One region of the Oerskovia enterophila genome, then DNA from elsewhere that is predicted to be linked to it. Evidence: riboswitches for the same ligand, from Rfam matches in the RefSeq annotation. Region 1 holds a riboswitch; each other region holds the start of a gene.

Region 1 (10,419 bases):
TACACCGCGACGCGCGCCGAGCTCCTCGAGCGCGCCGACGAGGTCTTCGCGCTCGTGGCCTCGGGCGACCTCGACGTGCGGGTGGGCGCGACGTTCCCGCTCGCCCGCGCCGCCGACGCGCACCGCGCCCTGGAGGGCCGGGAGACGACCGGCAAGGTGCTGCTCGTCCCGGGCGCCGCCTCGTGAGCTGGGACTGGGTGCCGCCGCGCCCCGGCGAGGACGAACCCACCCGGCGCACGGACCGCCGCCTGCGCCTGGCGCTGACCGTCCTCATGGTCGTCTTCACGGGCGTGCTCGCGGTCTACTACCTGACGGTCGGGCTCGACCAGATGCGCGCGCAGTGCGTCACGGAGCGCCCCGAGGGCGTGTCGTCGAACGAGGTCAGCACGTCGTGGCGCTGGTGGCCGCCCGGGTACAGCTGCACGTACCCGGACGGCGGGACGACGAGCGCCTGAGGACGGCCGCTCGCGCCGAGAAGTGAGCAGATGCCCCCGTTCCCCCCGGATCAGGAGCATCTACTCACTTCTCGGCGCCCCCGACCGGCGCCTCGGGCCAGGTCGGCCGGGTCAGCCCCTGCTCGAAGAACAGGTACTCGTGCATCGAGGACAGCTCGAACGCGCGCAGCATGCGTTCGAGCTCGGCGGGCGAGGCCCAGCGCGCGGCTTCGTCGGCGAACGAGCACGCGGTGCGTGTCGCCTCCTGGAAGGCCGGGTCACCGTAGAGCGAGATCCAGCGCGCGTAAGGATGCCCGTCGAGGTCCCCCGCCCGGCGCACCAGGACGTCGCCGATGTACGAGTACAACCAGTAGCACGGCAGCAGCGCCGCGACGGTCTCCGCGTACGACCCGTTCGACGCCGCGTGCAGGTGGTTGGTGTAGGCGGCGGTCACGGGAGAGGGGTCGACGCTCTCGACCGCCCCCCGGTCCATCCCGGCGTGCTCGCCCAACCAGTCACGGTGCAGCGCCTGCTCGACCTCGAGCGACTCGACTGCCGCCCCCGCGAAGAACTGCCGGGCCTCCGGCGTCGGCGCGAGCTGGCTCGCCCGCGACAGCACGCGCGAGTACTCGGCGAGGTACGCGGCGTCCTGCGCGAGGTAGAACCCGAAGTCCTCGGCGGCGAGGCTCCCGTCCGCGAGCGCCCGCACGAACCCCATGCTCTCGACGGCCTCGCGCCACCCCTCGATCCGCGCCCAGGCCTCCTCGGAGAACACCTGCCTGCCCAGCGTGGGCAGGTGCGCCAGGTGGTCGACGGGTCCGCGGCCCGTGCCCACCGCCAACGCTCCCCCGGCCCGCAGCGCGCCGGTCAACCAGGTCTTCGCGTCGCGCGTCGCGCTCTCCCAGCCGTCCCGTCGGGGACGCAGGGCGGCGACCGCCGCCGACAGCGAGCACCCGGTCCCGTGGGTGTGCACGGTGTCGACGCGGGGCGCGGAGAAGGTCGTGACGTCGTCGGGCCCGCACGCGCCCACCAGGGCGTCGGGCGACTCCTCCCCGGTGAGGTGACCACCCTTCAGGAGCACGACGGCGCCGCTCGCCGCGTGCAGGCGCCTCGCCTGGGCGAGGGCGTCGGGCCAGGTGGTCGCGGCCTGCTCGCCGACGAGGACGGCGAGCTCGGGGAGGTTGGGGGTCACGAGGTCGGCGAGCGCGACCAGCTCGCGCACGGCCTGCTCGGCCTCCTCGTCGAGGAGGCGGTGGCCGCTCGTGGCGACCATGACGGGGTCGAGCACGACGAACGGCGGCTGCACACGACGAAGCCACGCGGCGATCGCGCGTGCGTTCGGCTCGTCGGCGACCATGCCGATCTTGACCGCGTCGATCGTGACGTCGTCCGAGACCGCGTCGAGCTGCTCGGTGAGGAAGTCCGCACCCAGGACGTGGACCGTGCGGACGCCGTGCGTGTTCTGCGCGACCAGGGCGGTCGTGACCGCCATGCCGTACGCGCCGTGCGCCGCGAACGCCTTGAGGTCGGCCTGGATCCCGGCGCCTCCCGTCGGGTCGGTGCCCGCGATGGACAGGACGCGGGGGCGGGAGGCCTCGGCCCCCGGCGACACGCCGTGCTCGGTCGCACCCCGGGTCCCCGGCGCAGGTGCGGGGGTGGGGGTGGGCAGGACAGGTGCGGTGGCAGCAAGCGACATTGCCGACATCCCTTCGCTAGTGCTAGCTAGATCAGGTTCGACGGGTGTGTTCTCAGCCCGGCTCGTGGGAGCGGGCACCCCGTGTCATTGCAGGGAACTCTAGCGGGCGAGGGGCGTCCTGCCGGCGGCGGTCCGCCTGGTGGCGGCACCTGAGGCGTCGCCCGCCTCTATGCTCACCGCATGGTTCGCTCCGCTCCCGCTCGCCGGCGTCGCTCGCGCCCCTCGGCCTCACGATGACCGACGACCTGGTCGCCGGGCTCCTCGACCCGGACCCCGAGGTCCACGAGGACGCGGTCGACGACGCCGCCGAGCGAGCCATGAACGACGACCAGGGCGCCGTCGACGCCCTGCGCGACGTCGTGCTGCACGTCGAGCGATACCCGATCGGCACGTTCGAGCGGACTCTCAACCGCCTCTACGCCTTCGCGGACCCATCGCTCGAACCGGCGATGATGCGCGCCCTCGAGTCCGGGGTGTCGGCCACCTGGTACCTCACGGCAGCCTGCGCTCGGGCGGGATTCCGGGGAGCCGTCCCCTACGCCCTCGCCCTGCTCGGCTCCCCCGTCACCTCCGAGCGGAGTGTCGGCTGCGAGGTGCTCGGTGACCTGGACGCGCACGAGGCAGTGCCGCACCTCGTCGCCCGGCTCGGCGACCCCGAGCACGTCGTGCGGGAGGCCGCGGCCGGAGCGCTGGCCGGTCTCGGGGGTGCCGACGCCGTCGACGCGCTGCGCCGCGAGCTCGTCGAGCACCGGTTCCCGCTCCTGGGGTACGTGGCGAACGCCCTGGGCTCGATCGACCCCGACCAGTCGGTCTGGCTCCTCGACCAGGCGTGCGCACCGGACGTCCACACCCGGTACTGGGCGGTCCGTGCCCTCGGGAGAACCGGGAGCGAGCGTGTCCACGAGCGGCTGCTCCACGTCGCAGCAGACCCTGCGGAGGAGACCGTGGCCATCGCGAACGGCAGCACGGTCGCGAGCGCGGCACGCAAGTCCCTGAAGACCTGGCAGCGCGTGCGCCGTGTCCGCACCGGTACACCGAGCGCGAGCGCCGACCCCCTGTGATGCTGGGGGCACTCAGACGCCCCGGGAGGCAGCATGCGCGTCACCACGGCCGACGTCCAGCGGATGACGTCCGCGCTGTTCATCAGCGAGGGGCCGTCCTCCCGGTCGCGTCAGGCCACGTTCTGGACCCTGCTGATCCTCGCCGCGATCATCGCGTCGGCGGGCGTCGCAGCCGACAGCACGGCCACCGTGATCGGCGCCATGATCGTCGCGCCCCTCATGACGCCCATCGTCGGGACCGCGCTCGCGATCGTCCTCAACGACCACAGGAACCTGACCTCGTCGGCGCTCCTGGTCGTCGCGGGCGCTGCGGGGGTGGTCGCGACCGGGTACGTCGTCGGGCTGTTCGTCCCGATCGAGATCGTCGCGGCGACCAACAGCCAGGTCGCGGGCCGCGTCACGCCCCAGCTCATCGACCTGCTCGCGGCGCTCGCGACCGGGGCCGTCGGTGCGTTCGCCCTGGTACGCGCTGACGTGTCGGACGCCCTGCCGGGCGTCGCCATCGCGATCTCGCTCGTCCCGCCGCTCGCGGTCGTCGGCCTCACGCTCGAGTCCGGGGCCCCGAACCAGGCCTTGGGGGCGCTGCTGCTGTTCGCGACCAACGTCGCGGCGATCATCGCGACCGGCACGATCGTCTTCCTGCTCTTCCAGGTCCGCACGGCCGCAGGCGAGACCGAGCGGTTCGTCGGCCCCCTGCGGGGTGCGAGCCTCGTCACGGTCGCAGCTGCCCTGCTCCTCGTCGCGGTTCCCCTCAGCACCATCAGCCAGCACGTCCTGCGGCAGAACGCGGACAAGATCGCCGCGGCTCCTGTGGCCCAGGCGTGGGCCGAGCAGGAGAGCTGGACGATCACCGGGATCTCCTTCAGCGGGTCGGTCCTGAGGATCGAAGCGATCGGCCCGGCCCCCGAGGCCGATGCCGCCACCCTGCGCGCGGCGCTCGACGAGGCGGGGCTCGCCGACGTCGACGTCGACGTCACGCTCGTGATCGGTGGGACGAGGCGACTGCCGGCGACCGGCTGACGGCCCGACGGCCCCGCCCGGTTGAGCGCGCCCGGTGAGCCCGCCCGGTTGAGCCCGCGCGGTGATCGGCGGATCCTGGAGGTGGGCCAGGACGGCCCCACGACGAGGAGGCCGGTCATGAGCTCGACCCACGGGAACGACGTCTCACCTCGGACCCGCTCGGAGGGTGGTCCGGACCGCGGCCGTCGACGCCTGGTCCTCGCCCTGGCACTGGTCGGCGCGGCCCTCGTCCTCGCCGCGTGCGCCCCAGGACCCAACCCCGACGTCGGCACGCCCACCGCGGACGGCAGCCCGGCGGGGTTCTGGCTGGGCCTGTGGCAGGGCATCATCGTGCCCGTGACGTTCGTGATCTCGCTGTTCACCGACACGGTGAACATCTACGAGGTCCACAACAACGGGAACTGGTACGACTTCGGGTTCGTGCTCGGCCTGGGGCTGTTCGTGGGTGGTCCGTTCGGGGCGTCCCGCGGACGCCGCCACTCCTGACCACCGAGCGACGAGCGACAGTCGCTCAGTCCTGCCGGATCGCCTCGCCGGCGATCTCGATCTCGACCTTCTTGCCCACCAGCAGCCCGCCGGTCTCCAGCACGACGTTCCACACGAGCCCGTAGGCCTCGCGGTCGAACGTGCCCGAGGCGCTGAACCCGAAGATGTCGCGGCCGTACGGGTCTCGCCGCGCCCCGCCGAACTGCATGGTCAGATCGATCGGCAGGGTCACTCCCCGGATCGTGAGCAGCCCGCTCACGACGAAGTGCCCCGCACCAGCACCCTGGATCCTGGCCGCAGGGACCTCGGAGCGCTCGGGCGAACGGTTGCGCAGGCGCGCCCAGCTGAGCATGGCGTCGTCCTGCGGGCCCTGCCAGCGCACCGACGTGCTGCGGAACTCGACGGTCGGGAATCGCTCGACGTCCAGGAAGTCGGCGCTGCGCAGGTGCCCGTCGCGCTCGTCGTGGTGGGTCGTGAGACTTGTCGCGTCCATGGTCGCGGCGACCGTGGACGCGAGGGGGTCGGCCCCGACGACGATCGTGGCGCTCGCACGCGTGAGCTCACCGCGCACCGGCGAGACCATCATGTGCTTGCCGAGGAACCCGACCCGCTTGTGGGCCTCGTCCAACAGGAACGTCCCCGCATCCGGGATCGTCATGCCGTTCCAGAACCGGGTCGGGTGGTCGATCGTCATCCGGGCAGGGCCTCTCGCTCGTTCTCGCAGGTGCAGAACGGCGGTGTCCGCACCGACCGGGTCGGTGTGCCCCTCGAGCATTCCCCATGAGTAGTAGAAAGTTCAACTACTCGAAGGGTGAACCTGGCCACCTCCCGACCACGGTGGACGACGCGAAGGGCCGCTGCTCCCGGAGGAGCAGCGGCCCTTCTGATCGGTCGCGGGAAGCGAGCGGCCCGGGTTCAGCGCGCCGGGAGCGCCCCCGGCATCGGGTCGTCGTCACCGAACCGCGTCACGCGCAACCGACGCGCTTCCGGTCCTGGCACGCTGTCCGTCGAGCCGGTGGCAGCGTCGGACGCGGCTCGCAGCGACTCGGGAGAGTCGTGCGTGACCCGGACGAACGCCCCCGACCACGCGTCGAGCTCTCCGCGCGCGACCGCGACGATCATCTCGACCGTCCGCTCGACCGGGGTCCACTCGGTGCGTCCCACGTGCATGTCCATGGACGCGGTCAGGTCGGTCTGCACGACCCCGGGCGAGACCTCGAACGTCCGCAGCCCCCGGGCATGACCCGACAGGTGCAGGTTCGACCCCATGCGCAGCAGCGCGGTCTTGCTCGCGTTGTAGGCGCTCGCACCGTCCATGTCGTGCGAGCCCGCACCGGAGCTGAGGTCGACCACCCGGCCCCCGCCGCGGGCGAGCATCCGGGGGACGACCGCGCGTGCGAGCAGGAACGGCCCACGCACGTTGGTCTCCATGACGGACCACCACTCGTCGGGGTCCGCCTCCCACAGCGGGACCTCGGCATCGATGCGCCCGGCGTTGTTGACCAGGAGGTCTATCCCGCCCAGCTCGGCCTCGGCGCGCGCGACCGCCGCGTCCACCGACGCGGGCGAACCGACGTCCGCGACCAGCCCCACGGAACGGCGACCCAGCGCGCGAACCTCCGCGACGACGTCGTCCACGCGGGACGCGTCCCGACCCAGGACCGCGACGTCCAGGCCCGCCTCGGCGAGCCCCCGCACGACCGCGCGGCCGATCCCGCGCGTACCGCCCGTGACGAGGGCGGTACGCGCGGGGGCGACGCTCACGACGTCAGCCACGCAGCTCGGCCCCGACCTTCTCGTGCGCCGCGGCGACGGCCGCGGCGCGCACCGCCGCGGAGTCCTCCGCGGTCAGGGTGCGGTCGGTGCCGCGCAGGCGCAGCGAGAACGCGAGCGACTTCTTGCCCTCGCCGACCTGGGGACCGGTGTAGACGTCGAAGAGCGCGAGCTCCTCGAGCAGGTCGCCCGCCCCCTCCTCGATCGCGGCGCGCACGGCCGAGGCCGGCACGGAGGCGTCGACGACGAGCGCCAGGTCCTCCTTCGCGAGCGGGAACGACGAGACGGGAGCCGCCTGCACGGGCTGCTCCGGGGCGGCGGCGATCAGGGCGTCCAGGTCGACCTCGAACGCGACGGTCCGCGCGGGCAGGCCGAGCGTCTCGAGCACCTTGGGGTGCAGCTCGCCCGCGTGCCCGACGACGGTCCCGTCCGACAGCTCGAGCCTCGCCGTCCGGCCGGGGTGCCACGGCGCGTGGTCGTGGTCGGCGACGACGACCACGTCCACGCCCACACGGTCGGCCACGAGCTCGGCGGCCGCGAGCGCGTCGGTCCAGTCGGCGGCGCGACCTGCGCCCCACCAGCCCGAGGCGTCGCGCTGCCCCGTGAGGACTCCCGCGACGCGGCGCGGCTGCGGCGGGACCGCGGCCTGCAACGTGGTCAGGTCCTGCTCGCTCGGGCGGACGCCGCCCGGCAGCTGCGGCGCCGCGGGCGCACCGGCGACCGGGCGCGTCACGAGGCCGATCTCGAAGATCGCGAGGTCTGCGTTACCGCGTCCCACGTTGCGCTTGAGCGTGCCGAGCAGCGTCGTGAGCAGGTTCGTCCGCATCTCGGGGTGGTCGTCCGCGAGCGGGTTGACCAGCCGCAGCGCGCGACGACGCTCGTCGTCCACCGGAAGGCGCAGGTCGTCGTGCGCCTGCGGGTTCACGAACGGGTAGCTGAGCGTCTCGACGAACCCTGCCTCCGCGAGGGCGCGCGCGACCGAGCGGCGGAGCTGCTGCGCGGTCGTGAGCCCACGGCCGGCCGGGGCCGGCGGGAGGATCGACGGGATCTTGTCGTAGCCGACGAGGCGGGCGATCTCCTCGACCAGCTCGGCCGCACCGGTCAGGTCCGGGCGCCACGTGGGCGGGGTGACCTCGAGGGTCGTGCCGCCGTCGAGGTCGCGGACCGTGCAGCCGATCTCGACGAGGACGCCGCGGACCTGTTCCGAGGTGTACTCCACACCCACGAGCCGCTCGGCCTCGCCGATCGGGAAGACGACGGGCGTGACGGGGGCGACCGTGTTGAGGTCGCTCACGGCGGAGTCCGCGGTGCCTCCACCGAGCTCGACGAGGAGGTCGACGACGCGCTGGGCCGCGACGGGCGGCAGCGCCGGGTCGGCGCCGCGCTCGAAGCGCTTGGCCGCCTCGGAGGGCAGCTTGTGGCGACGGGCCGAGCGCGCGACGGTGATCGGGTCGAAGTGCGCGGCCTCGACCAGGACGTCGGTCGTGGTCTCGCCGACCTCGCTCGAGGCCCCACCCATGACGCCCGCGATCCCGAGCACCCGCGACGCACGAGCGCCCTCGGGCGAGTCGGTGATGAGCAGGTCCTCGACGTCGAGCCGACGGTCGACGCCGTCGAGCGTCGTGAGCCGCTCCCCCGCGTGCGCCCGGCGCACGACGATCGGGCCTGCGACCTTCGAGAGGTCGTAGGCGTGCAGCGGCTGGCCGAGGTCGAGCATGACGTAGTTCGTGATGTCGACCGCGAGCGAGATGGGACGCATGCCCGCCTGCGTCAGGCGGCGCTGCATCCAGGCCGGGGTCGGCGCCTGCGGGTCGATGCCCCGCACGATGCGCGTGACGAACCGGTCGCAGCCGGTCACGCCGTGGATCGGGGCGTCGTCCTCGACCTCGACCGGGAATCCGTCGGGCGTCACGCCCGGCAGGTCGCCCGACGGGAGGCCGCGGTCCGTGAAGGCCGCGCCCGTGGAGTGCGAGAACTCACGTGCCACGCCGCGGTAGGAGAAGCAGTAGCCGCGGTCCGGCGTCACGTTGATCTCGAGGACCTCGTCGCCGAGGCCCAGGAGCTCGAGCGCGTCCGTGCCGGGCGTCGTGTCGTAGCCCGTCTCCGGGGAGTACCCGTAGCGGTCGAGCACGATGATGCCGTCGTGGTCCTGCCCCAGCCCCAGCTCCTTGGCCGAGCAGATCATGCCGTCCGAGACGTGGCCGTAGGTCTTGCGGCTCGCGATGGGGAACGGTCCGGGCAGCACGGCACCGGGCAGCGCGACGACGACCCGGTCACCCGGGCCGAAGTTGTGCGCGCCGCAGATGATGCCGCGCGGCGTCCCGCCCTCGGCGACCGGGACGCCGTCGACGTTGTGCGTCCCGACGTCGACCTGGCACCAGTTGATGACCTTGCCGTTCTTCTGCTCCTCGGGCTGGACCGAGACGACCTGGCCGACGACGAGCGGACCCGTGACGGACGACCCGTGGATCGCCTCCTCCTCCAGGCCCACCTTCACGAGCGCGGCGGCCAGCGTCTCGGCCGTCAGGTCGGCCGGCAGCTCGACGTGCTCGCCGAGCCAGTCGATGACGATGTTCGGCATCAGATCCCCATTCCGAACTGGGTCGAGAAGCGGACGTCGCCCTCCACCATGTCGTGCATGTCTGCAATTCCGTGGCGCAGCATGAGCGTGCGCTCGATGCCCATGCCGAACGCGAAGCCCGAGTAGACCTCGGGGTCGATCCCTGCGGAGCGCAGGACGTTCGGGTTGACCATGCCGCAGCCACCCCACTCGATCCAGCCGGCCCCGCCCTTCTTCTGGGGGAACCACAGGTCCATCTCGGCGCTGGGCTCGGTGAAGGGGAAGAACGAGGGGCGCAGGCGCGTGCGGGCCTCGGGACCGAACATCGCCTTCGCGAAGTGGTCCAGGGTGCCGAGCAGGTGCGCCATGGTCAGGCCCTTGTCGACCGCGAGGCCCTCGACCTGGTGGAACACGGGCGTGTGCGTCGCGTCGAGCTCGTCGGTGCGGAACACCTTGCCGGGGCACGCGATGTACACGGGCAGCTCGCGCTCGAGGAGCGTGCGGGCCTGGACCGGCGACGTGTGCGTGCGCAGCACCAGGTTCGACGGCTCGCCCGGCTCGCCGTCGGGTCCCGCCGGGGTCTGGAGGAAGAACGTGTCCTGCATCTGGCGGGCCGGGTGGTCCGGACCGAAGTTCAGGGCGTCGAAGTTGAACCACTCGGCCTCGATCTCCGGCCCTTCCGCGATCTCCCAGCCCATGGCCGTGAAGAAGTCGGCCGCGCGCTCCTGGAGCGTCTCGAGCGGGTGCCGTGCCCCCGCGGGGGCACGGTCGACGGGGAGCGTCACGTCGACCGACTCCTCGACGAGGACCCGCTCGTCGCGCTCGGCCTCGAGGACCAGCGTGCGCGCGGCGAGCGCCTGGTTGAGGCGCCCACGGATCGGTCCGAGGAGCTTGCCCGCGGCCGCCTTGTCAGCGGGGGCGAGCTGGCCGATCTGGCGGTTGGCGAGGGCGAGGGCGCTGCGGTCGCCGGTGTGCTGCAGGCGCACCGACTTCAGCTCGTCGAGGTCGCGGGCGGCCTCGACCGCCGCGAGGGCCTCGGAGAGGACGACCTCGAGCGCGGGGCCGTCGAGGGGCGACGGCGCAGCGGGCTGTACCGGATCAGGGGTGGACATGCGTGCCTTCCTGGCGGGATCGGGACCGGACGCGCAGAGGTCACCTCGCGCGTCCAACTGAAGATTCTAGAGCGCCCGCCGGGGCACGACCGGTCGATCCGCGGCCGCCGTGCGGCGGCCGGTGGTCGACGTGCGCAGCGTCAGCCGCGCGGCCCTCGAGCGGGCCACGTAAATCGGCGATCATCGCGCTGCATGCCCCCATCGTCCCACACGCGGTCCGGGGCGCGAGGGTGGGCAGGGCAGAGCAGGGCGGAGCACAGCACAGCACGCGCCGAGG
Region 2 (10,419 bases), on a different contig from region 1:
GTCAGCGGTCGGAGGTCGGCCGCCACCGGCCGGCGAGCTGCGTCAGCGGCCAGCCGTCGGCCGCCACCAGCCACCAGCTCCTCAAGCGCCAGGCGTCATGCCTGCGACCTCAGTCGGAGGTCTCGGCCTCTGCCGGTGCCGCGTCCGGCAGGATCAGCGAGAGGTAGGCACGGAGGCCGGCCGCCATGTCGACGGGCGGGCGCGGCCCGTTGCGCTCGAGCAGGAACTGGACCTGGAGCCCGTCCATGAGGGCGACGATCGCTCGCGCGGTGGCCGGGATGTCGACGTCGGGCCGCAGCCGGCCCTGGGCCGCGCGGTCCGTGAGCTCACGTCGGCTCCGGGCGAGCACGTCGTCGTATCGGCGCTGGAAGTACTCGTGCGCGGGGTGGTCGGGAGCCGTGGCCTCGGCCGACAGGATGCAGTAGAGCTCGACGATCCCGGGGCGGGCCGCGTTGCGCTCGACGACGTTGACCAGGGCGTCGAAGTACGCGACACCCTGCGCCAGGTCGTCCGCGAGCAGCGCGAAGTCCACCTCGTCGCGGTGCTCGAGGACCGCCTGGAGGAGCAGCTCCTTGGTCGGGAAGTGGTGCAGCAGACCGGGGTGGGAGATGCCGACGCGCGAGGAGATCTCGCGGAGCGACGCCGAGTGGTAGCCGACCTCGCCGAAGAGCCCGGTCGCCGCCTCGAGGATCTCGTCGCGCTTGGCGCGGCCCTTGGCGTAGCCACGGGGTGCAGCGCCGGAGCCTCGCCCAGGGGCCTCGCGCGTCGCCGACGTGTCGGGCGCGCGCTCAGGTACCCCGCGGGCACCCTCGCGTGGTTGCGTGGTCTCTGACGTCCTGCTGGGCATGCGCCCTCCCCCATGAGTGTTTGCGTGAACGGTCCTGCGGTGCGTGCCGCGATGTTCCGATTCCGTGACCCTACCGCCGCAGGGGTTCCTGCGGCTGGATCGTCCCGCAGGGCCGCCGCCACGGCCCGGTGCACGCGAGGTAGAACGTCCTGCGCCGAGGTAGGACGTGGCGCGCTCTACCTCGCGCAGCACGTTCTACCTCGGCGCTACGCGGGCGGGTCCTGGACCGTGAGGAGGCTGGCCGCCACGAGGTCGCGGACCTCGGTGTCGGAGAGGCCGTGGTCGCGTGCGATGCGGACGAAGCGCTCAGCCGCGCCGACCACGGCCGCGCGGTCGAGCGTCGCGGGGGGCGCCGTGACGAGCGTCCCGACCCGACGGCGGGTCGTCACCAGCCCGGCCGCCTCGAGGTCGCGGTAGGTCCGGGACACGGTGCCCGGGGCGATGCCGAGGTCGTTCGCAAGGGCACGGACGGTGGGGAGCCGCTGCCCGTCCACGAGGGTCCCGGCCGTGACGAGAGCCGCAAGCTGCGCGCGGAGCTGCTCGTAGTGAGGGGTCGACGAGTCGAGGTCGATCCGGACCGCGAGGCTCACGAGGTCGCCCCGACCGGTCGGACCGACTCGACCTCGGGCGACGGGTCGCCGGCGGGCCACACCGCGGTGGCGACCGCCACGAGGAGCAGCACGAGCGCGAGCACCAGGAGCGAGTTCCCGGCGACCACGTGCGCCGTGCTTGGCGAGGGGGCGTAGACCCCCGAACCGTTACCGAGTCCGAGCCACCGCATCGACAGACCGGCGAGCATGACCAGGCCCGAGAGGGTCAGACCGATCACGAGCTGCACGATCCGCAGGATGCGGCGCGCGACCCGACGCCGCAGCCACATGTCCCACCCTTCACTCACGTCGAGGACGGCCGATCGGGACGCGACCAGGCGGAGCACCGTCTCGCACAGCACGAGGACCACGAGCATCACGGCGACGACCGGGCCGGTCCAGAGCACACCAGGGAAGGACCCGACCGTGAAGGCGTCGTGCTGGTCGATCACTCGCGACACCCGGCGGGGACCTGACGCGACCAGGGCGAAGGCGATCGCCGCGAGCACCATGGCTCCCGCCCAGCCCCACACCGTGCGCCGCAGGGCGGAGGGAGCGACGTCCGCCACGGTCCTCGCCGTCAGTGTCGCCTGCCGGGTGGCTCCCTGCGGCCTGGGCCAGGTCACCTCACCGACTCCGTAGATCGCCAGGACCCCCACGAGCGACGCCATGGGCAGCACCGCGAGCAGATGAGGCGACGGCAGCCGAACGGACACGAACTCGAACAGCGGGAGACCGAGGCCCACGACGAGGGGTACCGCCGCGACCACGGCGGTGAGAACGGCATGACGAACTGCCCGTCGCGCTGCGGTCGAGGGCGCGACGACCCGTCGTCCGTCGAACCACAGGAAGGCTCCGGCTCCCAGCGTGGCGCACACCAAGAGCGCCACTGCCAGCATCGCCGGGGGCACGATCTCGAACATGGGTCCCCCTCGTCAGAATGACTATTGAACACAAACTATGATCATTAAGGTTCGAGGTGTCAAGAGCCCACCTCCGCCGGAAGTCGCAACTCACCTTCCCCCCTCCGCCAGAAGCGCCCGTCACAGCCCGGAAGCCAGGCTGGAGGCACGGCGCGCGGCACCCCGGCTGCGCGGCCGGAGGAGAAGGGATCCCCGATGCCAGCCATCGAGATCGTGGGCCTGCGCAAGTCCTACGGGACGTTCGACGCCGTCCGCGACGTGAGCTTCGCCGTCGAGCCCGGGAGGGTCGTGGGGCTGCTCGGCCCCAACGGCGCGGGCAAGACGACCACCCTCAACGTCCTGCTGGGGCTCGCGTCCGCGAGCGCCGGGACCGCGGCGATCCAGGGCAGCCCGTACGCGGCGCTGGAGAAGCCCGGCCAGGTCGTCGGCGCGCTGCTCGACGCGGGCGGCCTGCACCCGGGTCGCAGCGGACGCGACCACCTGCGGGTCCTCGCGACCGCGGCCGGGATCGGGGGCCGACGGGTCGAGGAGGTGCTCGCGCTCGTCGGGATGGACCGTGCCGCCGACCGGCGCGTCAGGACCTACTCGCTCGGCATGCGCCAGCGCATCGGGCTGGCTGCGGCGCTCCTGGGCGACCCGCAGGTCCTGGTGCTCGACGAGCCCGCCAACGGCCTGGACCCCGCGGGCATGCGGTGGATGCGCGAGGTCCTGCGCTCGTTCGCGGACGGCGGCGGGGCGGTGCTGCTCGCGAGCCACGTCCTGGCCGAGGTCACGCAGGTGGCCGACGACCTGGTCGTGATCGGCCAGGGCCAGGTCATCGCCGACGGCCCGCTCACGGACCTCGTCCGGGGCGAGTCCCTGGAGGACTTCTACCTGAACCTGACCGCCGAGACCGAAGGAGTGCGCTGATGTTCCGCGCCGAGCTGCTCAAGCTACGCACGACCCGCACGCCCTGGATCCTGGGGATCGTCGCCCTCGCGGGCATGGTCCTCGTCCAGGCCCTGACGATCGCCCTGCCGCGCGTCCTGTCGGGCCTCGAGGGCCTGGGTGGCGGTGCCACCGTGGGCCTCCAGGCCTCGCCCGAGCTGACCGCGGACCTCGCCCCCGACCTCACCGGACTGACCGACCTGGGCGCGGCACCCGTGCAGCGCGCGATGCTGGACCTGCTGGGCAACGGCCCCGCGGGCTCGGGCTCGGCAGGCGTGTCGGTCATCTGCATGCTGCTGCTGGGCGTCCTCGCGGTCACGACCGACTTCCGCACGGGCGGCATCGTCCCTACGGCCCTCGTGGTCCCGTCCCGGCTGCGCATCCTCGGGGGCAAGGCGGGCGCGACCGCGGTCGTCGCGCTCGTGACCGGCGCCGCGCTCGCGGTGCTCACGGCCCTGGGCCTGTTCGTGGCCGTCGCGTCGACACCGGGCGCTCAGCTCATGGTCGGCGCGGGCGACGTCCTGGGCGTGTGGGGGCGTGGGCTCGTGGTCCTCGTGCTGTTCGCGTGGCTCGGGCTGGGCATCGGGACGCTGATCCGCGGGCAGGTCGCGGCGATCCTCGTCGTCGTGGGGCTCGTGGTGGTCGAGCCGTTGGTCCAGGCCGCGGTCCTGCTGCTCTCGGGGGGCACGTCGAACGCCGCGGCATGGCTGCCGCTCGGGCTGGGGTCGCTCGCGTCGACCGGCCAGAGCGCGACGTCGGTCCTGGGCGGCCTCGCCCCCTTGGGCGTCGGGGCCGCGGTGCTGGGCCTGGCCGCGTGGGTCGCGGTCGCGCTCGGGTCGGGCGCGGTGACGTTCCGTCGCCGCGACCTCGTCTGACGCCTTGCCCCGGAGGGGCGGCCCGTCGGGCGCCACGGCCACGTACCGTGGTGCCCGACGGCGCCGCTCCCCCGGGTGGGCGGGTCGCCTGGGTGCGGGGCACCTGAGCCCGGGCCTCCCGGCACCGGTGACCCCGCACGCCGCTCTGCCCGACCACCGACCGCCCGACCGCCCGACCGCCCGACCAGAGAGGACACACCCCGTGCTCGACACACTGCACCGCCGTCTCGCCGCGGTCGGCATCCGTACCTCGACGGGTCGCGACGCCCTGCTGGGCGTGGTCGTCGCGGTCCTCACGGTCGGCTTCCTGCTGGCCGTCGAGCGGGTCGCCCTGACCGACCTCGGCATCGTGGTCGAGGGCGGGCCCGACTCCCTGCGGTTCTCGACCGGCGGGCGGGTCGCAGCGATCGTGCTCGTCGTCGCGCAGGCCATGGCGCTCACGCTGCGCCGTCGGGCCCCTCTGCTCGCGCTCGCGCTGACCGTGGTGGGCCAGGTCGCTCTCGTGCCCGTGCTTCCCGCCTTCGTCTCGTTCCAGGCGCCCGCGACGCTCGTCGCGGCCTACTCGGTCGGTGCGTACGCACCGCGCCGCACGGCCCTGTGGGCGGCCGCGGCCGCAGCGGGCGTGCAGGTCCTGCTGAGCTTCGTGCTCGGCGGGCCCGTGCCGATCACCTCGACGGGTCCCGCGCCGGTCGCGGTCCAGGTCTGGGGCGGCCTCGCGTCAGCGCTCCTGACCTACGTGGCCTCGGCGCTCGTGGGTGCGTACGTCGGCACGCGCCGCGAGCTGTTCGCCCAGCTCCAGGGGCGCGTGGCCCAGGCCGAGCGTGAGCGCGACATGCTCGCGGCGCAAGCCGTCCTGGAGGAGCGCGGCCGCATGGCCCGCGAGCTGCACGACGTCGCCGCGCACCACCTGTCGGGGATCGTCGTCCAGGCGGCCGCGGCCGAGCGCCTGGTCGACCGCGACCCCGAGCGCGCCAAGGAGTCGATGCGCTGGATCCGCACCCAGGGGCGCGAGACGCTCGACAACCTGCGCCTGGTCGTCGGCATCCTGCGCAGCTCGTCGCAGGCCGGTCCCGGCGAACCGGGCGAGGAGGCCCCGGCCGCACCGCAGCCCACGCTCGACGACGCGGGCGAGCTGCTCGACCTCGCACGCAGCGCAGGGGCCGAGGTGCGTGACGTCCGTCGAGGCGCGCCGTTCGGGCTCTCCCCCGCCGTCCAGCTCACGGTGTACCGCGTGCTCCAGGAGGCGCTGAGCAACGCGCGCCGTCACGCCCCGGGGCGCGCGATCGAGGTCGTGACCGACTACCAGCAGGCCGCGCTCGTCCTCACGGTGACCAACAGGTTGCCGGTCGCGGCGATCTCGGGCGGCCGGACCGGTCGGAGCGCGGGCCGTGACCTCGACGCGCGCGAGGGGCACGGCGCCCCGGCGGCCGCTGCGGTGCCCGACAGGTCGACCAGCGCGACGGCCGTCACCCAGGCTGCGCCCGGGCACGGCCTCATCGGCATGACCGAGCGCGCGACCCTCGTCGGCGGGACGCTCAGCGCGGGCCCGGTCCCGGGCGACGGCTGGCGGGTCCGGCTCACGGTCCCCCGGCCCGCAGCGGCCGAAGCCGCCGCTCCCACCCCCACCATCCCCGAGCGCTCGGCGACGTCCACGGACGAGCCGGGCTCCGCCGTCGGGCAGGAGGCCCCATGACCCGAGTGGTGCTGGTCGACGACCAGGCCGTCGTCCGCGCAGGCTTCACCGTGATCCTCGAGAGCGAGGGCTTCGAGGTCGTGGGCGAGGCGGCGAACGGCACGGACGCCGTGCGCGTCGCGCGCCGCGAGCGCCCCGACGTCGTGTGCATGGACGTCCGCATGCCCGGCGGGGACGGCATCACGGCGACGCGCGCGCTCGCGGGGCCCGGCGTCGTCGACCCTGTCCCGGTGCTCGTGGTGAGCACGTTCGACCTGGACGACTACGTGTTCGGTGCCCTGGAGGCCGGGGCGAGCGGGTTCCTGCTCAAGGACGCCGAGCCCGACGTGCTGGTCGACGCGGTGCGGCGCGTGGCGTCGGGTGAGGGTCTCGTCGACCAGACGCTCACGCGGCGCGTGATCGACGAGTTCGCCCGACGGCGGTCCCCCGCCGCGCCCGACGAGGTCGCCTCGGGCCTGCTCACCTCGCGCGAGCACGACATCCTGGCGCTGCTGTGCCGGGGGCAGTCGAACGCCGAGATCGCGGCGACGCTCTACCTCGAGGCGAGCACCGTGAAGTCGCACCTGAGCCGCATCATGACCAAGACGGGCATGCGCGACCGCGTCCAGCTCGTGGTGTGGGCGTACGAGCACGGGATCGCGGCGCCCGGCACGAGCTGACCCCGCCCGACCCCGCTGAGTGCGGAGTACTTGTCGCCGATCGGCTCGTTCGACGACAAGTACTCCGCACTCAGCGGTCGGGCAGGTGGCCGGGGCGGCTCAGCTGCCCGCGACCGGCAGGTAGACCCGGCCGCCCGCGTCCGTGAACTCGCTCGACTTCTCCGCCATGCCGGCCTCGATCGCCTCGACCGACGTCAGGCCGTTCTTCTCGGCATACTCGCGCACGTCCGCGGAGATCCGCATCGAGCAGAACTTGGGCCCGCACATCGAGCAGAAGTGCGCGGTCTTGGCGGGCTCGGCCGGCAGCGTCTCGTCGTGGAAGGCGCGGGCGGTGTCGGGGTCGAGGGAGAGCGCGAACTGGTCGTGCCAGCGGAACTCGAACCGGGCACGGGACAGCGCGTCGTCCCGCAGCTGCGCACGCGGGTGCCCCTTGGCCAGGTCGGCGGAGTGCGCCGCGATCTTGTACGTGATGACCCCCGTCTTGACGTCGTCGCGGTCGGGCAGCCCCAGGTGCTCCTTGGGCGTGACGTAGCAGAGCATCGCAGTCCCGGCCTGGGCGATGATCGCGGCGCCGATCGCGGACGTGATGTGGTCGTAGGCGGGCGCGATGTCGGTCGCGAGCGGGCCGAGCGTGTAGAACGGCGCCTCCTCGCACAGCTCCTCCTCGAGGCGCACGTTCTCGACGATCTTGTGCATGGGGACGTGCCCCGGACCCTCGATCATGACCTGCACGCCGTAGGACTTCGCGACCTTGGTCAGCTCGCCCAGCGTGCGCAGCTCGGCGAACTGGGCCGCGTCGTTGGCGTCCGCGATGGACCCCGGTCGCAGGCCGTCGCCGAGCGAGAACGTGACGTCGTAGTCGCGCAGGATCTCGCACAGCTCCGCGAAGTGCGTGTACAGGAACGACTCCTGGTGGTGCGCGAGGCACCACGCGGCCATGATCGAGCCGCCGCGGGACACGATGCCCGTGACACGGCGCGCGGTCAGCGGGACGTAGCGCAGCAGGACGCCCGCGTGCACGGTCATGTAGTCGACGCCCTGCTCGGCCTGCTCGATCACGGTGTCGCGGTAGATCTCCCACGTGAGCTTCGCGGGGTCCCCCTTGACCTTCTCGAGCGCCTGGTAGAGCGGCACCGTCCCCACGGGGATCGGGGAGTTGCGCAGCACCCACTCGCGGGTCTCGTGGATGTCCTTGCCCGTCGAGAGGTCCATGAGGGTGTCGGCGCCCCAGCGCGCGGCCCACACCATCTTCTCGACCTCCTCCTCGATCGAGGAGGTCACGGCCGAGTTCCCGATGTTCGCGTTGATCTTCACGCCGAACGCCTTGCCGATGATCATGGGCTCGATCTCGGGGTGCCGACGGTTGGCCGGGATCACCGCCCGGCCACGCGCGACCTCGTCGCGCACGAGCTCGACGTCGACGCCCTCGCGGGCAGCGACGAAGCGCATCTCGTCGGTCACGACCCCGACGCGCGCCCAGGCGAGCTGCGTCCGGGCGCCGCCCGTGCCGCGCTCGGTGGGGACGGCGTCGGGCCGGAGCCAGGACGCCCGCAGGGCGGGCAGGCCGCCCGCGAGGTCGAACGCCGCGGGGTCGTCCGACTCGGTGTAGGGGCCAGAGGTGTCGTACAGGTCCAGGTGCTCGCCGTTGCTCAGGAGCACGCGGCGCTCGGGGACGCGCAGGTGCTCCGCGCCCGGGACCGGGTGGTGGACCTTGGCGGACCCCGCGATGGGTCCGGTCGTGATGGTGTGCGCGGACGACCCGGTGGTCGGGGCGGGCACGGTGGGTGCAGCTGGTGCAGCGGCGGTGGGCCCGGTGGTTGTGGGCACAGCGGTCTCAGAGCTCATGGCTCTCTCCCTACGTCGGCATGATCCGAACAGGTTCGAACGGTCGGCGGCGCTGAGCCGCCCTCTCAGCTCGCTGCTGCGAGCTCCCGTGGGTGTGTGGAGTTGTGGGTCGTGCTGGTGGTGCGGTGGTGCTGGGTCGTGCGGTGGTGCTGGGTGGTGCGGTCGTCACCGTAGCGCACCGCGCCGGGCGTCGGCGCGACCGTCCCGCGTTCGGCGCTTGCCCGTGAGTGCGGCCACGGATCACCCGTCCGCCGGCGCGCCCTCCGCGATGTCGTCGGACATGTCGGGCTGGTAGACGCACACCCACAGCGCCCCGGCACGGACGCTGACCTCGAGCTTCTTCGACGGCTCGATCACGTCGCCGTCGAGCTGGCGTGGCTGCGGCCGGTCGGAGATCACGGAGATCCGTGACCCGCGCAGCACCTCCATGTTGGGGACGCGCTTGCGCCCTCGCAGCACCCCGACGAGGAGCTGGACCCAGTGGCCCAGGTTGCGGGGCGCGAGGATCGCGACGTCCATCTGCCCGTTGTCGGGCACCGCGTCGGGCAGCAGGTTGACGCCCGCCTGGAGCTTGCCGACGTTCCCGACGAGCACGCTGCGTGCACGACGGCGCAGCACCGGCCGGTCGTCGACGCGCACCTCGACCTTCATCTCGTCGTCGGCGAGGTGCTTGAACGCGGAGACGACGTACGCGAGCGCACCAGCCTTGGCCTTGAGCGCCGTCGGCGCGTCCTCCATCATCGCGGCGTCGAGCCCCATGCCGGCCATGACGGCGAACGCCTGCCCGTCGACCTCGCCGATGTCGACGGCGCGGCGCCCGCGGTCGAGCGCGAGGCGGATGCCGTCCTCCGGGCTGGGCGGGATACCGAGGTTGGTCGCGAGGAGGTTGCCCGTGCCGCCGGGCAGGACCGCGAGCGCCGCCTCGGTCCCGACGAGCCCTTCGATGCAGGCGCGCACGGTGCCGTCGCCGCCGCTCACGAACACGACCTCGGCGCCGTCCTCGACGGCCTGCCGGGCCTGGCCGGTGCCGGGGTCCTCGGCGGTCGTCTCGAGCCAGGCGGGGGCGGGCCAGCCCGCGTCGGCGAGCTGGGCCTCGATGGTCCGGCGGAGCTCGTCGAGCCCCTCGACCCGGTTCGGGTTGACGATGACCGCGGAACGGAGCGGTGCGTGGTCGAGACGTTGCTGGGCGGCGGGCTCGGGCGTTGCTTCGTGGGACGGGTTCACACCTGAGTATGTCGCGGCGCGCGCTGGCTCGCCCGGCAAGCGGACACCTCGGACCTTCCGGGCGTCCTCAGTACCCGAAGACCTGCACCCAGGTGTTGCCCACGCGCCCGATCCCCATCGCGGTGAAGTCGCAGTTGAGGATGTTCGCACGGTGCCCCTCGGACGCCATCCACGCGTCGACCACGGCCTGGGCGGTCTGCTGGCCCGCGGCGATGTTCTCACCGCCGGGTCGCGCGTACCCCTGAGCGGTCACGCGGTCGCCGAACGTCCGCCCGTCGAGGCTCGTGTGGCTGAAGTACCCCTGGTCGACCATGTCCTGCGCGTGCAGGGTCGCGGCGCGGGCGAGCTGGTCGTCGGCCCGCAGGGCCGGGCAGCTCGCGGCCGTGCGCTGCCCGTTGACGAGGCTCAGCACCGCGGCCATGTCCCCGGTGCCCGACGACGGCGCTCCCCCGGTCGAGCCGGCTCCGCCCGTCGAGGTGGTGGGGTCGGCGAGCAGCGCGGCCCGGGTCGCCGCACCGGCCACGCCGTCGGGCTCGAGGCCTCGTGCCGCCTGGAACGTGCGCAGAGCGCGGTCGGTCCCCGCACCGAACTCGCCGTCGGCCAGGACCGTGGCCCCGTGCACCTGCAGCCGCTCCTGGATCGCCTGGACCTCGGGTCCGGTCGCGCCGAGCTGCGGCGGGCCGGTCGGGGCGGGTGCCTCGGGCGCAGCCTCGGTGGTCGGCGCAGGGTCGGGCGCGGGGGGCGTGTCCGACGGACCCCCGGCTCCCCCGCCCGGTCGCTCGACCGTCGGCGCCACAGGCGCCTGCGCAGCGGGGTCCGCCTCGGCGAGGACCGCT
Region 3 (10,419 bases), on a different contig from region 1:
TCACGGATCTTGCGGGTGTTCTCGGCGTCGTCGAGCATCCCGGATGCCTCGGCCTGTTCGAGCGCGGCGGGCAGCTGCTGGGCCCAGTCCTCGGCTGGGACGCGCGCGACCTGGACGGCCGTCGCTTCGAAGTCGCCCCACAAGCAAGCCGGCATCCCGTCGGCTCCTGCGACCGTCACGCTGCGTGGACCGTCCAACGCCCGCCCTGCCAGTGCCGTGACCTGCTCCGCCCCGAGCAGGTCGCAGTCCTCGGGTGCGGCAGCGACGTCTGCCGCCGAGGTCACGGGGGATTCCGCGGCCGGCGCCTCGCTCGGGGTGACGGTCTGGGTGTCATCGTCGGTCGGTGACGCGCAGCCACCGAGGATCATCACACTGAGCAGTCCGGGCAGGGCGACGGTGAGGAGGGACCTCCACTGTGAGTTCACGTGACGAATCAAACCATGGGGTCGGCGTCGTCCGGCGATCCAGCCCGACGAGGCACACGGCCGAGCACGAGGTTGCGGTCGTTCCGACGCCCAGAACGACCGCAACCTCGTGCTCGGCACCCCTCCAGCAGGCTCAGGCCTCGCCCGGCACGTGCTCCTTGGCCTCGTCGTACCCCTCGCTCCCGGGCAGCTCGGCCGGCCCGTAGACCAGGTGGACCACGCCCGTGGGGAAGACCTCGGAGCGCAGCAGCCGCAGGGGGTAGATCGTGTCGCCCTCGTCGAAGAGCCGTTCGCCCTTGCGAGCCGCGACCGGGTGGACCAGGAGGCTCAGCTCGTCCACGAGCCCGGCCGCGAGGAGCTGGCGGACCACCGAGATCGACCCCGCGACCAGGACCTTGGCGATGCCCGGAGTCTCCTTGAGCGTGGTCACGGCCTCGACCAGGTCACCGTCGATCCTCTCCACGTTGCGCCAGCCGAGGTCCGCGTCGCCCCGGGTCGCGACGACCTTGCGCAGGTCGCCGAGCCGCTTGGCGAACACCGCGTCCTCCTCGCCGGCCTCCTCGCGACCGGGCCAGGCACCCGCGAAGCTGTCGTACGTGACGCGGCCCAGCAGCAGGGTGTCGACGCCCGTGTAGTCCTCGTCGACCGCGGCGCCCATGTGCTCGTCGAAGTACGGGAAGTGCCACGTCGGGTCGATCTCGACGACGCCGTCGAGCGAGCTGAACAAGGTGGAGACGAGCTTCGCCATGATGAGGTCCCTTCGGGGGTCTGCGGGTACGTCTGCTGAGACCGGGCGACGCTGCCGAACTCATCGGTCCCTGCCTCCCCACCGTGGCACGCACCCCGGCGCGTCGCGCGCGCGGGGGGCGTGCCGTCGTCGGGCCGCGTGGGCTCAGCGCCGCAGGCCGCGTGGGCTCAGCGCCGCAGGCCACGTGGACTCAGCGCCGCAGGCCACGTGGGCTCAGCGCCGCAGGCCACGTGGGCTCAGCGCCGCAGGCCCGTCGCGACCACGGCCCCGACCGTGAGGTGGAGCGCGGCCAGGAGCACGGTCGCGGACACGCTCGCCGCGCCCAGCGGACCGAGCAGGGACACCAGGAGCACGACGCCGCAGGTCACCATCCAGGTCCGCTCACCTGCGGTCCTCCCGGCCCGCGGCGTGCCGAACCGTCGGAGCACCGCACGGACGCCCCAGCCCGCGAGGCCGACGAGCAGTGCGGTCACGACCACGGAGACCGGTCCGATGACCGTGTCACCGGCTCCGCCCCGCACGACGGCCTCGACGCCGAGCGCCGTCCCGGCACCCCACACGACCACCCCTGCCGCCGCGGCGAGCAGCGGCACGCTCCATCCGGGCACCTTCCTCGTGCGCCCCTGGCCCGTGCGCTCGGCCGCCCCGCTCGTTGCTGTCCGGTACGCATCCATGACGTCTCCCTCCGATCGATCGGGCCCCGTCCGGGCCCGCGCCGACCCCTCGGCCGACGTCCTCACCGTGTCTCCCGGGCCTCCCTCGCCGGACCCTCCCGACGGCTCGCCCCCTCACGACCGACGGCCCGCTCCCCCCTCCGAAAGTCGGTGGTGACAGCAGCGCGCCCGTTCCTAGGGTGGCGGCATGAACAGCTACCCGACCGAAAAATGCTCTCCGCCGCGGGCCCCTTCCCGGGGCGTGCTGACCGGGGCCGTGCTCGCCGTCGGCGCCCTCACCGCCCTGATGCTGTGGGGAGCCCTGCCGGGCGAGCCCGGGCCGCGCGTCGTGCTGGACGTCGTCGTCGGTCTGGTCGCTGTGGCCCTCAGCCCGCTCCTGTGGTGGACACCGCGCGGGCGTCGGGGCGGCGCGGGGGCGGCGCTCGGCGACCCCGTGGTGCCGGCCCTCGTGCTGGCGGCACTTGCAGCCCTGTCCCCCGCGGCGACGCCCGCATCCACCGTCGCGACGCTCGAGGTCGCCCGCCGTCGGCCCCTGCGTGTCGCGGTGCTCGTCGCTGCGGCGGGCTTCGCGGGCCACGCGGTCCAGGCGCTGTGGCGCCCGACGGGCCTCCCGCTCGGCTGGTGGCTGCTGTGCGACGCCGCGGTGCACGCCGCACTCGTCGGCTGGGGGGCGTTCGCCCAGGCCAGGGCTCAGGTCGTCGCCGATCTGCGCGAGCGGGCACGGCGGGCCGAGCGTGAGCAGGAGCTGCGCGTGCGGGAGGCCCGCGCCGCCGAGCGCACGCGGATCGCCCGGGAGATGCACGACACGCTCGCGCACCGGCTGTCGCTGCTCGCGACCGTCGCGGGGGCGCTCGAGTTCCGGCCCGACTCCCCGCCCGAGGAGGTCGCCCGTGCCGCCGGCCTGGTCCGGGAGGGCGTGAGCGCCGCTCTCGAGGAGCTGCGGGACGTGGTGGGCGTGCTGCGCGCAGAGCCCGACGCCCTGCGCCCGGCTCCCGGGCCGGCCGACGTGGCACGGCTCGTCGACGAGTCCCGGCTCGCGGGCGTCGCGGTCGACTGGGAGCTGGACGGCGACCTCACCGCGGTCCCGGCCACCGTGCAGGCAGCGACCTTCCGCGCGGTCCAGGAAGGGTTGACCAACGCCCGACGGCACGCTCCCGGCAGCGCGGTCCGCGTCGCGGTCGTGGTCGTGCCGGGCGAGGTCCGGGTCGACGTGTCCGACGACGGTCCCGCCCCCGGGCACCTGCCCTCGCTCCAGGGGACGGGGACCGGGCTCGTCGGGCTCCGCGAGCGGGCCGGGCTGCTGCGCGGCGAGGTGCTCGCCGGGCCGCTCCCGGAGGGTGCCGGGTTCCGGCTCACGGTGTCGCTACCGTGGGGCTCATGACCGGACCCGTACGGATCGCCATCGTCGACGACGACGCCCTGGTGCGGTCCGGCCTGCGCATGATGCTGCACGGCACGCTGGGCATCGAGGTCGTCGGCGAGGCCGCCGACGGCGCGGAGGTCTCCGGCCTCCTCGACGCCCACCCCCTCGACGTGGTCCTCATGGACCTGCGGATGCCACGGGTCGACGGGATCACCGCGACCGCCAGGGTGCGCGCCCGGACGAACCCGCCCGCCGTCGTCGTGCTCACGACGTTCGACACCGAGGACGAGGTGCTCGGAGCGCTCCGCGCCGGCGCCGCCGGCTACCTCCTCAAGGACATGCCTCCGGCCCGGATCGCCGCAGCGGTCCTCGCGGCCGCGGCCGGCGAACCGGTGCTGTCCCCCGACGTCGCGCGGCGGCTCATGGCCTCGGCCGCCTCGGTCGGCGAGGCGCGGGCGCGGGCCCGGGCGTCGCTCGACCGGCTGACCGGGAGAGAGCGCGACGTCGCGCTCGCCGTCGGGCGCGGCGCGAGCAACGCCGAGGTCGGGCGCGAGCTCTACCTCAGCGTGCCGACCGTCAAGGCGCACGTGTCGAGCGTCCTGGACAAGCTGGGGCTCGATAACCGGACGCAGCTCGCCGTGCTGGTGCGGGACGCCGGGGGCGCGTGAGCCGTCGTCCAGGCGTGCTCCGGGCCGACGCGCCGGGGTGGCTCAGTCCCCCGGCCACTCCCCCGTCCACTTCTGGAAGGCACGCGCCCCGCCACGGTCGATCAGGGCCTTGACCCCGGAGAACACCGCGCCCTGGATCAGTGCGGCGATCAGGATCTCGCGCAGCGGGTACTCCGACTGCAGCGGCGTAGGTGCGTCCTTGCGGTGGCCAGGAGACACCCGCTTGTAGACCTGCTTGAAGACCTGGCCCGCGACCAGGCCGCCGATGATCGAGCTGATCAGCCCGAACGGCCTGTACAGGATCTTCGCGGCCTTGCCGCCGTGCTCCTCGGTACGGTCGGGCACGTGGTCGATCGTGGCATCGCTCATGCTTCGACGCTAACGCGGGGGACGGGTGGTCGCAGGGTGGGTGGTGCTGATGCCGGGTTCATGGCGACAGACCACGTCCGCCGGGCTACGAGTCCGTCGGCACCACCGCACAGCCCGCGAGGTCGAGCGCGACCCGGACCCACTCCCCCGGTGCGGGGGCGAACGAGTGGTGCGTGGCGCCGTCGGGCACGGGTGTCGCCGACGGCATGCCGAGCGCGACCACGCGCTGCGGGCCGGCCCCCAGGTCGACGTCGACCGTGACCTCGGTGCGCCCACGCCGGAAGGCGCTGCGGACGACCGTGCCGGACCACGCCCTGGATGAGTTGTCAGAACCACCCCGGTCCGTACCCCGGCCACGTTCTGACAACTCATCCGTGGCGTGGGCACCGGGTGCGGCCGTGGCGTGGGCACCGGGCACGAGCACGAGCCCCGTCGGGCCGATCGCGAGCAGCTCGCCGCCCGCCGCCGAGAAGTTGTCAGAACCACGCCGCTCCATACCCCGGCCACGTTCTGACAACGGATCAGCCGCTTCGAAGTCCGCCGCAGAGTCTCCCAGCGACCGCGACGACCCCAGCGCCACGAACGCCTGGTACCCCAGGAACTCCGCGACCCGCCGCGACGCGGGAGCGCGCCACAGGTCCTCGGGAGCCGCGACCTGGAGCAGGCGGCCGGCGTCCATGACGGCCACGCGATCGGCCACGGTGAAGGCCTCGTCGTGGTCGTGCGTCACGAACAGCGCGGTGGTCCCGGTCGCGACGAGCGCTGCGCGCAGGTCGCCTGCGAGCCGGTCGCGCAGCCCCCGGTCGAGCGCCGACAACGGCTCGTCGAGCAGGAGGAGCTGCGGCTCGGGCGCCAGCGCGCGAGCGAGCGCGACCCGCTGCCGCTCTCCACCGCTCAGGGTCGCGACGGGCCGCTGCGCGTACCCGGCGAGCCCGACGACGTCGAGCAGCTCGGTCACCCTGCCCGCCGCCGCGGACCGCTTGACGCCCGCCATCTGGAGCCCGAACGCGACGTTCCCCGCGACGTCCCGGTGCGGGAAGAGCTGCCCCTCCTGGAACATGAGCCCGAACCCGCGCCGGTGCACGGGCACGCCCGCGAGGTCACGCCCGTCCCACGCGATGCTCCCGCCCGCGACGGGCTCCAGCCCCGCGACGGCGCGCAGGAGGCTCGACTTGCCGCAGCCGCTCGGCCCCAGCAGGGCGAGCACCTCGCCCGGTGCGAGGTCGAGGCTCACGCCGCGCACGGCCGTCGTCCCGGGGCCCTTCGAGGAGGCCGGGTCGGGGTAGTGCACGACGACGTCGCGCACCGTGAGTCCTCGGCCCGCCGTGCTCCCGCTCGGGTCGTGCGGCACGTGCGGCTCAGCCGAGCCGTCCGTCGTTCGCTCCACCACCGTGGCTCCGTCCATCAGAACTCTCCTGCCGAGCGGTCGCCGCGCAGGCGTTCCGCCACCATCATCACCGTTGCCGTGAGGACCGCGAGCACGACGCTCGCAGCCAGTGCCATGCCGTAGTTCTCCGCCCCGGGCCGCCCGATGAGCCGGAAGATGACCACGGGGAGCGTGGCCGCGTCGGGCCGGGCCAGGAACGACGTCGCCCCGAACTCGCCGAGCGACACCGCGAACGCGAACCCGATCGCGAGGCCCAGCGACCGGGCCGCGATGGGTCCGTCGACCGCGGCGAACACGCGAGCGGGCGACGCCCCGAGCGTCGCTGCGGCCTCGCGCAGCCGCGGGTCGATCGCGCGCAGCACGGGCAGCACGGTCCGGACCACGAGCGGGATCGCGACGACCGCCTGCGCGATGGGCACGAGCAGCCCCGAGGTCCGCAGGTCCACGTCGATGCCGAGCGGCTTGTCGAGCGTGATGAGGAACCCGAACCCGACCGTCACCGCCGAGACGCCGAGCGGGAGCATGAAGACCGAGTCGAGCGCGCTGATCGCCCGCCGACCCGTTCGTGACCGGGGACGCCGCGAGACGACGAGCGCGACGAGCCCGCCGATCACGACCGCGAGCACCGTCGCGATCGCGGCGGTCCGAAGCGAGTTGGCCGTGGCCTCCCACACGGTCACGCTCAGGGCGTTGCGGCCGCCGGTCGTGCCGAGGTTCGCGTAGTTCGCGAGGCTCCAGCCGTCGGGGGTCTGGAACGAGCGCACGAGGAGGTTGACGAGCGGCAGGGCGATCAGGCCCAGCACGACGACGGCGGTCACCGCGAGCGGGGCCGCGTCGGCCCGCAGGCGCAGCGGCCGGGCGGCGGACGTCGCCGCGGACAGGTGGAGCGCGCGCTCGCGGCGGGTGCGGGTCCGGTTGGCGACGCTCAGCGCGACCACGACCACGACGAGCTGCACGACCGAGAGCACCGCGGCCGCGCGCAGGTCGAGGAACTGCGTGGTCTGGATCCAGATCTCGGTCTCGATGGTCCCGTACTGGACCCCGCCCAGGACGAGCACGACCCCGAACGCCGTGGCGCAGAACAGGAACACGATCGACGCGGCCGACGCGATGGCCGGGGCCAGGGACGGCAGCGTCACGGACCGGAACGCACGCCAGGGCGAGGCGCCCAGGGCGCGAGCCGCTTCCTCGGCGCGCGGGTCGAGGTGCTCCCAGAGCCCGCCGACGGTCCGCACCACGACCGAGTAGTTGAAGAACACGAGGGCCAGGACGATCGCCCCGAACGTCCCGTCGAGCCGCAGGAACCCGAGCAGCCCGCCCTCGACCAGCAGGGAGCGGAAAGCCACCCCGACCACGACGGTCGGCAGCACGAACGGCACGGTCACGAACGCGCGCAGGAACGTGCACCCCCGGAACCGGCACCGGTACAGCACGTACGCGCCGGGCACGCCGAGCAGCACCGAGATCACGGTGCCGAGCACGCCCTGCCACAGCGTCAGCCCGATGATCCGCCAGGTCCGCGGCTCGGAGAACACCTCGGCGAAGCCGGAGAGGTCGAGGGAGCCGTTGCTGACGAACCCGCGCGCGATCAGCGTCGCGACGGGCCACGCGAAGAACACCCCGAGGAACAGCAGCGGCAGCCCGGCGGCGAGCCCCCACAGGAGGACCCGCCCGCCGCGCTGCACGGCCGCGGGCAGGCCGCGGCTCACGGGCATCGTGCTCAGCCGATCACCGTCGACGTCCACGCCTTGATCCACTCGTCACGGTGGGCCGTGATGTCGGCGGGGGCGACCTCGAAGGGCGACGGGGACAGGGGCGCGAACTCGGCCCAGCCCTCGGGCAGCTCGGTGTCCGCGTCCGCCGGGTACATGTACATGTTGTCGGCGATGTCGGCCTGGAACGCGTCGCTCACGAGGAAGTCGACGAGCTTCTTGGCGCCCTCGGGGTTCTTGGCCCCGGCCAGCACGCCCGTGTACTCGACCTGGCGGAAGCAGGTGTCGAGCAGCGCGCCCGTGGTGGTCTCGGTGCCGTCCTCGGTGACCGTGAACGCGGGCGACGTCGAGTAGGACAGCACGAGGGGGCGCGGGCCCTTGCCCTCGGAGCCGGAGAAGTCGACGTAGTAGGCGTCGGACCATCCGTCGGCGACCTTGACGCCGTTGTCCTTGAGCTTGCTCCAGTAGCCCTCCCAGCCGTCCTCTCCGTAGGCGCCGACGGTCGCGAGCAGGAACGACAGCCCGGGCGACGACGTCGCGGGGTTGGTCACGACGAGCAGGTCCTTGTACTCGGGCTCGGTCAGGTCGTCGAGCGTCACGGGCTCGGGGATCCCCGCTGCCGTGAACCAGGCGTGGTCGACGTTGACGCAGACGTCGCCGAGGTCCACGGGGGTGAGCTCGCCGTCGCCCACGGCGTACTGGGTCGCCGAGTCGGCGAGGCCCGAGGGCGTGTAGGGCTCGAGCACGCCCTCGTCGATCGCGCGGGTCGCGAACGAGTTGTCGATGCCGAACACGACGTCGCCGAGCGGCGCGTCCTTGGTCAGGATCAGCTGGTTGACGAGCGCTCCGCCGTCGCCGGGAGCGACCTGCTTGACGGTCAGCCCGGACTCCTTCTCGAACGCGGCGAGGACGTCCTCGCTCACGTTGAAGGAGTCGTGCGTGACGAGCGTGACGGTGCTCGCCTCGGCGCTCGACGAGGTGTCGCCCGCGCCCGTGTCGGTCGTGCCGGCACAGGCCGTGAGGGCAAGCGCGCTGAGCCCGCCGACGAGGCCGAGGCCGATCGTGCGGGCGGTGCCGCGGCGGGTACTGATGGTGTTCATGTGTCCTCCTTGGACGTCACAGGAGGGGGACCTCGCGCACGGGAGGTCCCGTGAGCGAGGCTGGAGAAGCCCGACTTCCTCCACCGGTGCTAACCGGATCAGGTTCGAGGGTCTGCGGTGGTCCGCACTCTCAGCGCCTGTTGCCCGTTGTCTCCGGGCGGTCGGCGCTCCCCTGTCGTTCACCTGCGACTTTACACCGCGGTCCGACGGCGCAGGCAGGGGTCCGGCGTGTGGTCTCGCCCGGGGCGCGCCCCGCCCCGGGCGACGGCTACGGTGGGACCTGAGCTCCGCCGTCGGGCACCTTCACGACGCGCGGCGCGCCCCGCCCGCCTCACCCTCACCTGGAGGTCCACATGGCCGAGAACGAGCAGACCCTCACCGAGAAGGTCGCGACCGTCGCCCTGACGCTGGCCGCGGGCTGGGTCGCGCAGAAGGTCGTGAGCTTCGCGTGGGCCAAGGCCACGGGGCACGACGCCCCCAAGGACCTGGACGACCCCGAGGTCGGCATCATCAGCGCCGTCACCTTCGCCGCGGCCGCTGCGGCCGCGAGCGTGTTCGCCCGCCGTTTCGCGGGGCGCGAGGCCAAGCGCGTCGTGACGCGGCTCGCGGCCCGCGCGTCCTGAGGCCGGGGTCGGGCGGCTCCGGCGGGTCAGCGCCCGCCGCGTGACGGATGTTCCGTAGGGTGTCTCGATGCCCTCCTCTCCTGCCGCCCGACGCCGTCGCTCACCCCTCGTAGGAGGCCTCCTCGTCGTGGGGCTCGCACTGACCGGGTGCTCGTCGTCCGGGAACGGCTCCGAGGTGTCGCCCACGCCGAGCGTGGCCCCGACCGCGGTCGCGCTGCCGGGCGGCACGGTCGGCAAGGCGGCCACCTGGGTGCTCGAGGTGCTCAACGCGGACGCGTCCCCCGACGCCGCGGCGCTCGATCGGCGGTTCGCCCGGTCGTTCCTGGACCAGGTGCCCGCCGCCCAGCTCGTGCCCGTGCTGGACCAGCTCCGCGCGGACCGGGAGTGGGTGCCGGTCTCGGTCGACGTGGTCGACGCGGGCGAGAAGCAGGCCGCGCTGACGATCGTCGGGGCGAGCGGGCAGTTCTTCACGATGCAGATCGGTGTCGACGCGGACAGCCGCATCGAGACCCTGTTCTTCGGCCCGGGCGACGACCCGCACCGCGACCCCGCGGCGAGCTGGGACGAGCTGGGCGAACGCCTCGACGCCGTGGACGCGCAGAGCTCGCTGCTCGTGGCCCAGGTCCTGGACAACGGGACGTGCCAGGCGGTCGACGGGGTCCCTGGCGGCTCGGACCCTGACGAGGTGCTGCCGCTGGGCTCGATCTTCAAGCTCTACGTGCTGGGCGCGGTGTCGCAGGCCGTCGAGGCCGGGACGCTGACCTGGGACGACGAGCTGACCGTGACCGACGACGTGCGGTCCCTGCCCTCGGGGCAGCTCCAGGACGCGCCCACGGGCACCGCGGTCACGGTGCGCGAGGCGGCCGAGCTCATGATCTCGATCAGCGACAACACCGCGACCGACCTGCTGGTCCAGGCCGTGGGGCGTGACGCCGTCGAACGCGCGCAGGCCACGCTGGGGCACGCCGACCCGTCGCTCAACACCCCGTTCCTCACGACCCGCGACGCGTTCGCGATCGCCTGGGGCTCGCCGTCGCAGGCCACCGGGTGGGCGGCGGCCGACACCGCGGGACGGCGCGCGATGCTCGACGCGCTGCCCGGCGGGCCCCTCGCCGTCGACCCCGCGGGAGTGACCACGCCCGTGTGGCAGGACGACGTCGACTGGTTCGCGACGTCGTCGGACCTGTGCGCCGCGCACGTCTGGTTGCACGACCGCGGCGAGCAGGACCCCGTGGTGCGCGAGGTGCTCTCGGCCAACCCCGGCATCGAGGTCGACACGACGGCGTGGCCCTACGTCGCGTTCAAGGGTGGCAGCGCGCCCGGCGTCCTGGCGGGCTCGTGGCTCGCGGA

Evidence for each region. Region 1 has a riboswitch for thiamine pyrophosphate ahead of thiD (bifunctional hydroxymethylpyrimidine kinase/phosphomethylpyrimidine kinase). Riboswitches for the same ligand answer to the same signal wherever they lie in the genome.
Region 2: linked by a shared signal. The riboswitch ahead of thiC (phosphomethylpyrimidine synthase ThiC) and the one ahead of thiD (bifunctional hydroxymethylpyrimidine kinase/phosphomethylpyrimidine kinase) in region 1 are both predicted to bind thiamine pyrophosphate.
Region 3: linked by a shared signal. The riboswitch ahead of ACIPWA_RS08590 (thiamine ABC transporter substrate-binding protein) and the one ahead of thiD (bifunctional hydroxymethylpyrimidine kinase/phosphomethylpyrimidine kinase) in region 1 are both predicted to bind thiamine pyrophosphate.

What each region holds. Positions count from the first base shown of each region.
Region 1 is NZ_JBIVFZ010000001.1:1,065,207-1,075,625, reverse strand. It holds gene ACIPWA_RS04745 (quinone oxidoreductase family protein) at 1-186, shown strand, start outside; gene ACIPWA_RS04740 (hypothetical protein) at 183-455, shown strand; gene thiD (bifunctional hydroxymethylpyrimidine kinase/phosphomethylpyrimidine kinase) at 520-2,130, opposite strand; TPP riboswitch at 2,122-2,222, opposite strand; gene ACIPWA_RS04730 (HEAT repeat domain-containing protein) at 2,364-3,191, shown strand; gene ACIPWA_RS04725 (DUF389 domain-containing protein) at 3,225-4,211, shown strand; gene ACIPWA_RS04720 (hypothetical protein) at 4,329-4,697, shown strand; gene ACIPWA_RS04715 (YceI family protein) at 4,723-5,391, opposite strand; gene ACIPWA_RS04710 (SDR family NAD(P)-dependent oxidoreductase) at 5,613-6,461, opposite strand; gene pheT (phenylalanine--tRNA ligase subunit beta) at 6,466-9,051, opposite strand; gene pheS (phenylalanine--tRNA ligase subunit alpha) at 9,051-10,142, opposite strand.
Region 2 is NZ_JBIVFZ010000004.1:252,063-262,481, forward strand. It holds gene ACIPWA_RS14165 (TetR/AcrR family transcriptional regulator) at 110-847, opposite strand; gene ACIPWA_RS14170 (GntR family transcriptional regulator) at 1,054-1,437, opposite strand; gene ACIPWA_RS14175 (hypothetical protein) at 1,434-2,360, opposite strand; gene ACIPWA_RS14180 (ABC transporter ATP-binding protein) at 2,556-3,269, shown strand; gene ACIPWA_RS14185 (ABC transporter permease) at 3,269-4,162, shown strand; gene ACIPWA_RS14190 (sensor histidine kinase) at 4,365-5,855, shown strand; gene ACIPWA_RS14195 (response regulator) at 5,852-6,514, shown strand; gene thiC (phosphomethylpyrimidine synthase ThiC) at 6,614-8,293, opposite strand; TPP riboswitch at 8,350-8,459, opposite strand; gene ACIPWA_RS14205 (diacylglycerol/lipid kinase family protein) at 8,600-9,583, opposite strand; gene ACIPWA_RS14210 (CAP domain-containing protein) at 9,651-10,419, opposite strand, start outside.
Region 3 is NZ_JBIVFZ010000002.1:913,068-923,486, forward strand. It holds gene ACIPWA_RS08550 (hypothetical protein) at 1-284, opposite strand, end outside; gene ACIPWA_RS08555 (dihydrofolate reductase family protein) at 559-1,173, opposite strand; gene ACIPWA_RS08560 (DUF6069 family protein) at 1,410-1,847, opposite strand; gene ACIPWA_RS08565 (sensor histidine kinase) at 2,035-3,228, shown strand; gene ACIPWA_RS08570 (response regulator) at 3,225-3,878, shown strand; gene ACIPWA_RS08575 (DUF4235 domain-containing protein) at 3,921-4,247, opposite strand; gene ACIPWA_RS08580 (ABC transporter ATP-binding protein) at 4,333-5,652, opposite strand; gene ACIPWA_RS08585 (ABC transporter permease) at 5,652-7,349, opposite strand; gene ACIPWA_RS08590 (thiamine ABC transporter substrate-binding protein) at 7,355-8,446, opposite strand; TPP riboswitch at 8,505-8,630, opposite strand; gene ACIPWA_RS08595 (DUF4235 domain-containing protein) at 8,800-9,069, shown strand; gene ACIPWA_RS08600 (serine hydrolase) at 9,137-10,419, shown strand, end outside.